Linked DNA regions of Puniceicoccus vermicola. The main gene of each other region encodes a partner of the protein of the gene in region 2 in a complex. Links are inferred from orthologs where the notes say so. Each region holds a gene or a part of one and is shown on either strand. Other genes may lie near its edges.

Region 1 (5,547 bases), on a different replicon or contig from region 2:
CTCGGACAACGGACCGGAGATGGAAGTTCCGCCACACGGTCGCTCCCCCTTCCGCGGAGGCAAAGGTTCCTCATGGGAAGGCGGCGTCCGGGTCCCCACCTTCGTTTACTGGAAGGACGTAATCGAACCTCGCAAGAGTGACGGCCTCTTTGACTATGCCGACATCTTCAACACCTGCATCTCCGTCGCCGGAAAACCCGGAGCCGAGGTCGCTTCCTTCCTGCCGGAAGATCGCTACACGGATGGAGTGGACCAAGTCCCCTTCATCTTTGCGGATGAAGGTCAATCGACTCGCAAGAGCCGGATCTATACGCTGAACGCCCACGTATCGGCCGTTCGAGTGGATGAGTTCAAGATGCACTTTGTCGTTGAGCTGCAGGATGCCATCTTCTCACGAGGATTCACCGGGGGCTTCAGCGGATCCGTAGTCACTGAGACTGGTGGAGCCACCGCGACCAACCTCTACACGAATCCCGGAGAGGACATTTCCGACGGCATCCGCCATCTCCCGATCACCATCCCGCTCGGAGATGAAGCGACCCGCTACAACAAGGTCCTCGCCAAGTATCCACCGAATATCCAGGTGGTTATGCCAGGACGGATCAAGTAACTTGCAGCGTCGATTCTGAAACGCGTGGGCCGCCATCAGTCAGGTGTCGGCCCACGACTTCAGCATCCATGCGATTAAAAGCGAAACCAGAACACCATACTTTTCAGAGTTTTTCCGACAAACCATGTACAATACCAAATCCATCTCATCCTGCCTTTCCCTCGTCGCCCTCTCACTCGGCATCGCGTCGGCGAATGCCGAAGCCGGTCAGCCCTCCGCCTCGGCCCAGGCCAACAACCCCCTCGCCAATACCACGGCCCTGAATTTTCAGAATTACTACATTGGTGAGTTTACCGGAGATAATGACGCTGACTACGGCAACCAAGTCGATATCCGCTATGCTCAGCCCTTCCATTTCAAAGGAGACTGGCTGGCTCGGGCTACCCTTCCGGTGAATACCTTCCCCGATAGCGGCGGCCACACAACCGGCCTCGGTGATTTTAATATCTTTGCCGCCTACCTTATCGATACCGGCGATCCCGCAATCAGCTTTGGAGCGGGTCCACAGCTCACCATGCCCACTGCCACTGATTCAGTTCTCGGATCCGAAAAATGGTCTGCAGGATTTGCCAACGTCCTTTTCGACGCCCGATCCAAACGGTTTCAATACGGCTACCTCCTGACCTGGCAGGCAAGTTTTGCTGGCCCCAGCGATGTGAAGGACGTCAACAGTGGGGCCTTTCAGCCATTCCTCTTTCTGCAAATGGGCGAGGGTTGGTATCTCCGCAGTGCCCCGATTATGGTCTACGATTTCGAGAGTGATGACTACACGATCCCTGTCGGACTCGGAGTGGGAAAAGTCATCCCGACTAAATCGATCGTCTACAACCTCTTTGTTGAGCCTCAATACTCGGTGGCCGATCGAGGATCCTCTTTCGCCCAATGGCAGCTTTTTGCCGGTCTGAATCTCCAATACTGATCAACCGGCCCACGATCGAGAGGGAGACTGACAAGGAAAGAGGGAGGCCTCAAGCAGGCCCCTTCCGACGCCCGCTAGTCTCGGGCAAAGACCAAGAAGAATCGCCGCGTTAGGCGACCGTCAAAATCTCCGGACCTTCCGGAGTGACGAGGACGGTGTGCTCAAAATGGGCGGAACGCTTACGATCCTTGGTCACCGCCGTCCATCCATCACCGAGCATCTCCACTTTGTGAGTGCCTGCGTTGACCATCGGCTCAATCGCCAAAGCCATTCCTGGAACGAGCTTGGGACCCGAGCGGCGACGCCCGAAATTGGGGATCTGCGGCTCTTCGTGCATACTCTCACCGACGCCATGGCCGACAAAATCGCGAACCACGCTGAAGCCGTTCTTTTCGACGTAGGTCTGAACCGCGTGGGAAATTTCTCCGACCCGATTCCCGACTATCGCCTCGGCAATGCCTCGCTCCAAAGCGGTGCGGGTGACCGCCAAGAGTTTCTCGTCTTCCGGTTTGCCCTTCCCGATCAGAACCGTGCGGGCGTTATCGCCGATCATGCCGCGATACCGAACACAGACGTCGACTGCAATGATATCCCCTTCACTGATCTGCCTATCCAACCGCCCAATGCCATGGACGATCTCATCATTGACCGAGAGACAGGTGTGGGAAGGAAAGACGAGATCGCGCACCCTATACTGGTAGCAGGCGCTCTCCGCACCATACTCCGCAAGTCGTTTTTTTCCGAACTGGTCGAGGTCGTAGGTATTCATCCCCGCCTCGACGAATTCACACATCTCTTCGAGAACTCGGGCCGCGATTTGGCAAGCCTCCCGGAGGACTGGGATTTCTTTTTCGGAAAGCACCGCGCGAAGTGTGTTAGCGGATCAACCAGGCGACAAAGCCCAGGATGAAAAGAAGGGACGATAGAATCAAAAGTGGACGCCAGACCCGCCAGAAATCGCGAATCTCGAGGGATTCCATCATTTGACGATTACGTGCCTGCTGGCTGCGACCGCGGATACGGCCCTTCTTGAGGAAACCGTCGTAGTGACGCTGCAGGAGGAAAGTCTCCACTTGACGCATGGTGTCGAGAACGACCCCTACGGTAATCAGCATTCCGGTGCCACCGAAGAAAACGGCGACATTACCGGGAACCCGATAGACAAACAGGAGAAGGTCCGGGAAGACGGCGATAATGGTCAGGAACAAAGCTCCAGCCAAAGTCAGGCGCGTCATCACGAAGTCAAGGAAGCGGGCCGTAGGCTCGCCGGGACGAACACCGGGAATAAACCCACCATTTTTCTTCAGGTCATCGGCAATCTGAATCGGCTTGAACATCAGCGAAACCCAGAAATAGCTGAAGACGAGAATCAACATCCCGTAAGTCAGGTAGTAGAACCAAGTACCACGGGCGAGGAAACTTGCCATATCCCCGAAGAAAGTCATTCCGGTGGCACCTTCCAACGTCTGCAAAATCTGTGCAGGGAAAAGAAGGATCGCACTGGCGAAAATAACCGGCATCACTCCGGAATAGTTAACCTTGAGGGGCAGGAAGGAATTCTGTCCTCCATAGACCTTACGGCCCACAACGCGCTTTGCGTATTGGACCGGAATCTTTCGTTGTGCCTGAGTCACGGCCACGATCCCCGCGGTCACCGCGAGAAGAAGGACGATCATCAAAATGGCGTGCGGCAGACCCAGGTTAGCCGTCTCACTCCCCGGAGGAGCGTTGAACATACGGAAAGCCGTAATCACGGCCCCCGGAAGGTCGGCAATAATCCCGACCGTAATCAAAAGGGAAATCCCATTCCCGATTCCGCGCTGGGTAATCTGCTCACCGAGCCACATCAAGATCACCGTTCCGCAGGTCAAAATGACCGTTGCGGAGATCAGGAACCATAAGTGGCCCGAAATGACGATACTCCCATAAATCGCCGGATTGAAGTTCTGCCCGATCAATGTAGCCGGGTTTTTCTCCAACGCGGTAATCAGCAGTACAGCCTGGACCACACAAATAACGATGGTCAGGTAGCGCGTATACTGACTGATCTTCTGGCGACCGACCTCCCCTTCCTGCTGAAGGCGGGCCAAGGCCGGGAAAACCGCCCCCATCAACTGCATGATGATGGAGGCACTAATGTAAGGCATCACTCCCAACGCGAAGATCGCGCCATTGAGAAGCGCGCCCCCGGTGAACATGTTGTAGAACCCAATCAAGCCTCCACCCGCAGACGCTTGGTCTGCGAAGAAGGCTTTGATCGGCCCAGGGTCAATACCCGGCAGAGGGATATTGGCCCCGACACGGGCGATGAAAAGCAGCGCGAGAGTGAAGAAAATCCTCTGGCGCAGTTCCGGGATCTTTAAACAATTAGTAAAGGCTGACAACATGTTCCAGGGGACCTTCCAATCCGCTCAGCGAGCGGAGGTTTTCAATATCAATCGGTCAGAGCTTCACCACCGGCGGCCTCAATCTTGGACTTGGCCGAAGCGGAGAAAGCCGCAGCGCTCACCTTGAGAGCGGACTTGATCTCGCCATTGCCAAGAACCTTGAGCGGAAGAGAGTTGTCGCGAACGAGACCGGCCTTCACCAGAACCTCACGATTTACTTCCTTCACGTCGTCGGCCAAGCGCTCGAGGTCGCCAAGGTTGACGATCGCATAACCCTTGTGGAACTTGAAATTGCTGAATCCACGGTGCGGGAGGCGGCGATACATCGGCATCTGCCCACCTTCGAAGCCGGGCTGAATGCTGTAACCGGAGCGGGATTTGCTTCCCTTGTGTCCACGTCCGCAAGTTTTTCCATGACCGTTGCCCTCACCCTTACCCAGGCGGCGCTTCGGACGGTTGGAACCGTTGCTGTTAATCAATTCGTGCAGTCGCATTATATGTAGTCTCCGTTAGAATCAGACTCCTGCCGGTGCTTCGTGCAGTTCCTTACGGCTTTCAGCCGTGCGGAGTCGAAGCAGACCTTCCATGGTCGCGTTGACCATGGCGAGCTGATTGTTGGATCCGAGTGATTTAGAAAGAACATTCTTGATGCCAGAGGCTTCGAGAACGGCGCGGACCCCACCACCGGCGATAATACCGGTACCCTCACTGGCCGGGCGGAGGAGGACTTGGCCTCCATCGGCTTCACCCATGACCGGATGAGGAATGGTGTCACCCTTGAGTTGGATCGGTTGCATGTGCTTATGTGCCTGCTCAGTGCCCTTGCGAATCGCTTCGGGAACTTCCTTGGCCTTACCATAACCAAATCCGACCTTGCCCTTACGGTCGCCAACGACGACGAGAGCGGCAAAGCTGAAACGGCGACCACCCTTTACGACTTTCGCGCAACGGTTAATGTGGACGACCTTTTCGACAAATTCTGATTCTTCCGGCTCAGGTGCCGGGGAGCGGTTGTTGGATGGATTTCTCATGCCTTAAAATTTGAGTCCGTTTTCGCGGGCCGCGTTGGCGAAAGCCTTCACGCAGCCATGGTAGAGACGCCCGGCACGGTCGAAGACGACCGTTTCGATGCCCTTCTCTTTGGCGAGGTCTGCGACCTTACCACCGAGAGCCGTAGCCCCTTCAACATTGGGCTTGGTGCCTTCCCCATTTTTGTCGAGGGAAGAGGCGTAAACGAGTGTGTTGCCAGCGACGTCGTCGATGCACTGGGCATAGACATGCTTGTTGGTAAAGCAGACGGTCAGGCGCGGGCGCTCGGCGGTGCCACGAATCTTTTTGCGGATTCTCCAGCGGCGGTTCTGAGCGAGCTTCTTTTTCTTTGCAAGTTTCATAACTAGTTTCCTCGGACGTTGCCTTAGGCAGTCTTCTTCCCTTCCTTACGGCGGACAAACTCACCTTCGATCCGGACACCCTTGCCCTTGTAAGGCTCGGCCGGATAAAAGCTCTTTATCCGAGCGGCGCAGGCGCCCACGGCTTGTTTGTCAGCCCCTTCTACGGTGACCTTGGTGTTATCGGCGACGGTAACTGTCACGCCTTCCGGGATCGTAAAGTCGATCGGGTGGGAATACCCC
Region 2 (5,429 bases):
TTCGATCAGTTCGGCCAGACCGGCTTCGTCAGCTCCAGCTGCGAGGGCTTCTTCAGGATTTTCCGTGAAGGCAATCACCCGGACCGTCTTACCACTCCCATGAGGAAGGCTGACCGTACCACGCACCATTTGGGTGCTTTGCTTCGGGTCGACGAAGAGTCGGGCTTGTACTTCGACCGTCTCGTCAAAGGCGGCTTTTGGAAGTCCTTGAAGGACCGCGACGGCGTCTTTCAGCTCGAGAGCTTCCTGCTCAGGAGTGAGTTCGGCTGCCTTGCGGTAACGTTTGCTGCGTGTAGCTGTTGCCATGATGCAATTCTCTGTTTCTTTCGGTCTCCTGCTTCCCGTTGGGGAATCAGTCAACGACCTCAATGCCCATGCTGCGGGCGGTTCCCATAATGATTTTAGCGGCCTGATCCGGATCGGATGCATTCAGGTCGTTCTTTTTAATTTCTACGATCTCGTCGATCTGCTTGCGAGTGACCTTACCCACCTTGTCGCGGTTGGGTACACCCGATCCCTTGGCGATCCCAGCGGCCTTCTTCAAAAGAATCGGGGCCGGGGGGCTCTTCAGGATGTAGCTAAACGAACGATCAGCGTAAACGGTGATGACGACGGGAAGCACGGTCCCCGCCTGTTCTTTCGTCCGCGCATTAAAGTCCTTACAGAAGGCCATAATGTTGACCCCTTGCGCACCCAGTGCCGGACCGACAGGCGGTGCCGGATTGGCTGCACCTGCAGGCAGTTGCAGACGAATTTCTCCAATAACTTTCTTAGACATCGATATTCCTTACTCTTCGACCCTTTCAACCTGCCAATATTCCAGGTCGACGGGGGTAAACCGTCCGAAAATTGAAACCGAAACCTTGAGCCGTCCCCGATCCGGGTCGACTTCGTCGATCCGTCCAGTGAGGTTCGAGAAGGGTCCGTCGTTGATCTTCACTTCTTCCCCAATCTCGTATTCGACCTTCGGGCGTTCCTTGCCCTCGGCGTCGGTGACTTGCTTGAGGATCCGATCGATCTCTTCCTTCTTGAGGGGAACCGGGCGTTCGCCTCCAACAAAATTAATGACCCCTTGCGCGTCTTTCACGAAGTACCACGCTTCCTGGTCGAGATTCCCGTCGTCGTCGTACAAACGCATTTGCACGAAGATGTAGCCGGGATAGAATTTACGGGTGCGCTGAGACTTTTTCCCGCTTTTCACTTCCGTCACGGTCTCGGTCGGCATCAAAACCTCCAAAACCCGATCGCCCATTTCCTCAATCTCCACGAACTTGTCCAAGTAAGACTTGGCCTTTTGTTCTTGGTTCGAAAGGGTCTGGACGGCGAACCATCGATGGCCGCTCATTGTGCTATTGGAAACCATGATCTAATCTGGGACGGAAAGAAAAAAGAATCAGTTGAGGGGGCGAACCCACTCAGTGACCAACTCGATCGAGTTGAGGAGGAAGAAATCCGATACGCCGATAAAAGCCCCGAGGATCGCTACCCCGATCAGAACCACAATCGTATACTGCCTGAGTTCCTTCCGGGTAGGCCAAGACGCTTTCCGGAGTTCGAGAATGGTCTCTTTCCAGAAAGTTCGAATGGATCGGAATGGGTTTTTCATCAGGTGGTGCAGTAAAAAAGGGTGGCGGGAGAAGAGGGACTCGAACCCCCAGCCTACGGTTTTGGAGACCGTTGCTCTACCAGTTGAGCTATTCTCCCTCCTAAATAAATCGGTTCAGTTTTAGGATAGCGAATGCCGAGAACGCAAAAAAGCGTTCCCGGCATCCCCAAAAAGGCTAATTATGCCGTAAATCCTCAGTCAATGACTTCCGCGATACGACCAGCACCGATGGTGCGGCCACCTTCACGGATGGCGAAGCGTTGTCCAGCTTCCATAGCGATTGGCTTCTGGAGGTTGATGTTAATTCCGAGGTTGTCCCCAGGCATAACCATTTCAACACCTTCAGGAAGTTCGACGATACCGGTAACGTCAGCGGTTCCGAAGAAGAACTGAGGACGGTAACCCTTGAAGAATGGAGTGTGACGACCACCTTCATCCTTGGTCAGGACGTAAATTTCAGCCTTGGCCTTGGTGTGAGGAGTGATGCTGCCGGGCTTAGCCAAAACTTGACCGCGCTCGATAGCGTCCTTTTCAACACCACGGAGGAGGAGACCGACGTTGTCACCAGCTTGACCGGAGTCGAGGGTCTTGCGGAACATTTCCACACCCGTTACGATGGTCTTGCCTTCCTTCTCGAGGCCGACGATGGAAACTTCTTCACCAACCTTAACCATACCGCGTTCGATACGACCGGTGGCAACCGTTCCACGACCAGTGATGGAGAAGACGTCTTCAACAGACATCAGGAAAGGCTTATCGACTGCGCGTTCCGGCTCCGGAATGTCGGCGTCGATGGCGTCCATGAGATTCTGGATCGCGTCCTTACCTTCTTGCTTGTCTTCAATAGCAGCAAGAGCGGAACCGCGAACGATTGTGATGTTGTCACCGTCGAACTCGTACTTGGAGAGAAGGTCGCGGATTTCCATTTCGACGAGCTCGAGAAGCTCTTCGTCGTCGAGGAGGTCAACCTTGTTCAAGAAAACTACGATGTTAGGAACACCGACCTGACGAGCGAGAAGGATGTGCTCGCGAGTCTGCGGCATAGGTCCGTCAGCTGCGCTCACAACCAAGATGGCGCCGTCCATTTGGGCAGCTCCCGTGATCATGTTCTTTACGAAGTCAGCGTGGCCCGGGCAGTCGACGTGAGCGTAGTGACGCTTGTCGGACTCGTACTCAACGTGTGAGACTGCGATGGTGACGATCTTGGAAGCGTCACGGACCGTACCGCCCTTGGCGATGTCCGTATAGCTTTTGACCTCAGCGAGACCCTTACCGGCCTGTGTCTGCAAGATTGCAGCCGTAAGAGTGGTCTTGCCGTGGTCGACGTGACCGATGGTTCCCACGTTGAGGTGGGGCTTCGTGCGTTCGAATGATTCCTTAGCCATGAGATGGATTCGTGCTTGTTATCAGGTTAGAGTTTAATTGAAGTGGAGCCCTCGAGCGGATTTGAACCGCCGACCTCGTCCTTACCAAGGACGCGCTCTGCCGACTGAGCTACAAGGGCGGCGAAAGTGCCTTTTGGGATTGGTTTTGTAGGTTGTATGTTTGTAGAACGTAGAGACGAAAGCGGTGGAGAATGAGTTTTGCCCCCACCCTCGTCAATCCCTGAATTCTGATTTTTTGTCATTTCTTCAAAAACCATGGTCCCAGCTCCCAAACAGATCGAAAACATCGGCGCAGAAATCGCCATTCTTTGGCCCGATGGCCACGAATCCTACCTTCCTCATGAATATCTGCGGGAAAAATCTCCCAGCGCCGATAATATGGGCGAGGTGGATATCCTCGGTCAACGCCACGGCGGGGACGGCCCCAAATTCTTCCCGGGCGTACGCGTCGTCGGCTGGGAAAAGGTCGGCAACTATGCCGTTTGCTTCCACTTTTCCGACGGACACTCCACCGGCCTCTATTCCTGGCCCTACCTCCGCCAGATCGACGCCGAGAGACAATAAAGCGCCCATTCTATAAAGCGGATCGGCGAGCGCTTCCGCGTCCACCGCCGGATCAGAGGAGTCCACCGTCGGAGAAGCTGTAGAATCCCACTCCGGCGGGATCGAGAGCCCGGTTCCCGATGACCACGTGATCGAGGAGGGAGATATCGAGCGTCTTCGCGGCCTCCCGCAGCTGGCGGGTGACCCGGACATCGGCCGCGCTTGGAGCAGGATCTCCGCTCGGATGATTGTGGGCTACGATAGCCGCCGACCCACCCTCACGAATCACAGGCCGAAACACCTCACGTGGATGAACCAGGCTCGCATCGGCAATTCCGCGGGTCACTTCGATTGATCGGATAAGGTGATTTTTCCGATTAAGGACGAGAACCCAGAAATACTCGACGTCCAATCCAGCAACGATCGGTTGGAAAAAATGGAAGACCTTCTCGGGATCATCAAAGACGACCGGTTTCTCGCGGTCGGTCTGAAGAATTGCCCGTCGGGCCACTTCCATGATTGCCGCCAGCTGGAGCGCTTTCACCCGCCCAATTCCGTGGAGTTGCTCAAAGTCGGCGACAGTCCAACGAACCAACTGAGCAATCGAACCCGCCCGGCGGACCATCTCCGAGGCCACTTTCATCACGTCATGGCCCGCCGTTCCGCTTCGCACGAGAATGGCGAGAAGTTCGGAGTCAGACAATGCGCCCGCTCCATGCTGCTCCATCCGCTCTTGCGGTCGCTCCTCACGGCAGAGATTCCGAAAACTTCCCGAATCTCCCCCGTCTTTCATAAAAGCATCCCTCCCCTTCTAGAGTTCAGGCTCCCGTGCAGAGAGCTCGATACTTTTCGACGTATTGATCCAAACCGGAGATCTCCGCCGACTCCACATCGCGGATCACAATCTCGAAGCGCGAGGAGAGGCTCTCCAAATCGACTCCTTCAACGAGTTTCCAAGCGCAGAGCGCCGTCCCAAAGGCGGTCGCCTCTTTGAGTTCCGTGAGGCAAACCCGATTCTTTGGCAAAAGAGAGGCCAAAATACGGCAATACTCCGGATTATTCGCAAACCCGCCTTCCACGAAGATTTCCGAATCCTCCCGGAGACCTGCCCGATTGAGAACCTCTACAGTCTGAATCGCGAGAGACAGATTCAGCGCGGCCAGAAAGGTATCCTTTCCAATTCCCGCGGCATCGAGCCCCATTTCTTTCAATTCCTCCAGAGAAATTTCCTGACGTCCGAGGCGCAGAACCGGGACCGATCCCGGGAACGCTTCCGCTCCGGGAATGATTCCCCCTGTCAAAATAATCTCCGCATCCCGGCAGACGAGATTGATCTCCTCCGGATTCTCCATCGCAGTTTCGCCGACAATTTTGGAGAACTCGGAAAATTCCAGTCCACCCGGGAAAATCGCGGTCTTCACCGGGCGACCGTAGGCACTCAGGTTATAAAAAGTCTTCGTACCAATCTCGTTCGGCTCGAAGTCAAATCCATCGGAGGGCGTCATCGCGACGCACCAGGTGCCCGTCGAGTTGAGCGTGAATCGATCAAACCCTTTGGCCAAGTAGGGCAGAAGAGACGCATTCGAATCGTGAATCCCGACAACCACCGGAATGCCCGCAGGGATCCCACTTTCTTCCGCAACCGATTCTCCAACCGTGCCCAACTCGTCCCACGGGGCCAGAACCTTCTCCGGGATCATCCCATCGACTCCAAGCTCGCGGGCAACCTCGCTGGGGCAACTCTTCCGGAGATCCCACAGATACGTGTGACACCCGAGGTAAGTGGGGTCCGCCGCCATCTTCCCCGTAAAGAGATAGCCCAAATACTGGGGAAAATAGAGCAAATGCTGCGCTTTCTCCCAGTCCTGCGGAAAGAATTTCTGAAGAAAATAGAT

The links.
Region 1: secE (region 2) and secY share a complex: the UniProt entries of both Bacillus subtilis proteins name them as parts of the sec protein translocase complex. The link is inferred for Puniceicoccus vermicola from one-to-one orthologs.

The regions. Positions count from the first base shown.
Region 1 is NZ_JACHVA010000126.1:16,810-22,356, reverse strand. Bases 1,661-4,617 are described here. They hold secY (preprotein translocase subunit SecY), read right to left. Parts: upstream 3,917-4,617; coding sequence 2,405-3,916; downstream 1,661-2,404. Other genes in these bases: rpsE (30S ribosomal protein S5), read right to left, coding at 4,432-4,617; rplO (50S ribosomal protein L15), read right to left, coding at 3,964-4,410; map (type I methionyl aminopeptidase), read right to left, coding at 1,661-2,391. In the rest of the region: H5P30_RS16055 (sulfatase-like hydrolase/transferase), read left to right, coding at 1-610; H5P30_RS16050 (hypothetical protein), read left to right, coding at 735-1,529; more of map, read right to left, coding at 1,639-1,660; more of rpsE, read right to left, coding at 4,618-4,947; rplR (50S ribosomal protein L18), read right to left, coding at 4,951-5,307; rplF (50S ribosomal protein L6), read right to left, coding at 5,331-5,547. UniProt on the Bacillus subtilis protein: The central subunit of the protein translocation channel SecYEG. Consists of two halves formed by TMs 1-5 and 6-10.
Region 2 is NZ_JACHVA010000040.1:72,996-78,424, forward strand. The notes cover bases 1-2,839. They hold secE (preprotein translocase subunit SecE), read right to left. Parts: upstream 1,607-2,839; coding sequence 1,394-1,606; downstream 1-1,393. Other genes in these bases: rplA (50S ribosomal protein L1), read right to left, coding at 1-306; rplK (50S ribosomal protein L11), read right to left, coding at 353-778; nusG (transcription termination/antitermination protein NusG), read right to left, coding at 788-1,345; tuf (elongation factor Tu), read right to left, coding at 1,801-2,839. In the rest of the region: more of tuf, read right to left, coding at 2,840-2,991; H5P30_RS03870 (gamma-butyrobetaine hydroxylase-like domain-containing protein), read left to right, coding at 3,247-3,555; RadC family protein, read right to left, coding at 3,608-4,327; H5P30_RS03880 (FGGY-family carbohydrate kinase), read right to left, coding at 4,353-5,429. UniProt on the Bacillus subtilis protein: Essential subunit of the Sec protein translocation channel SecYEG. Clamps together the 2 halves of SecY. May contact the channel plug during translocation.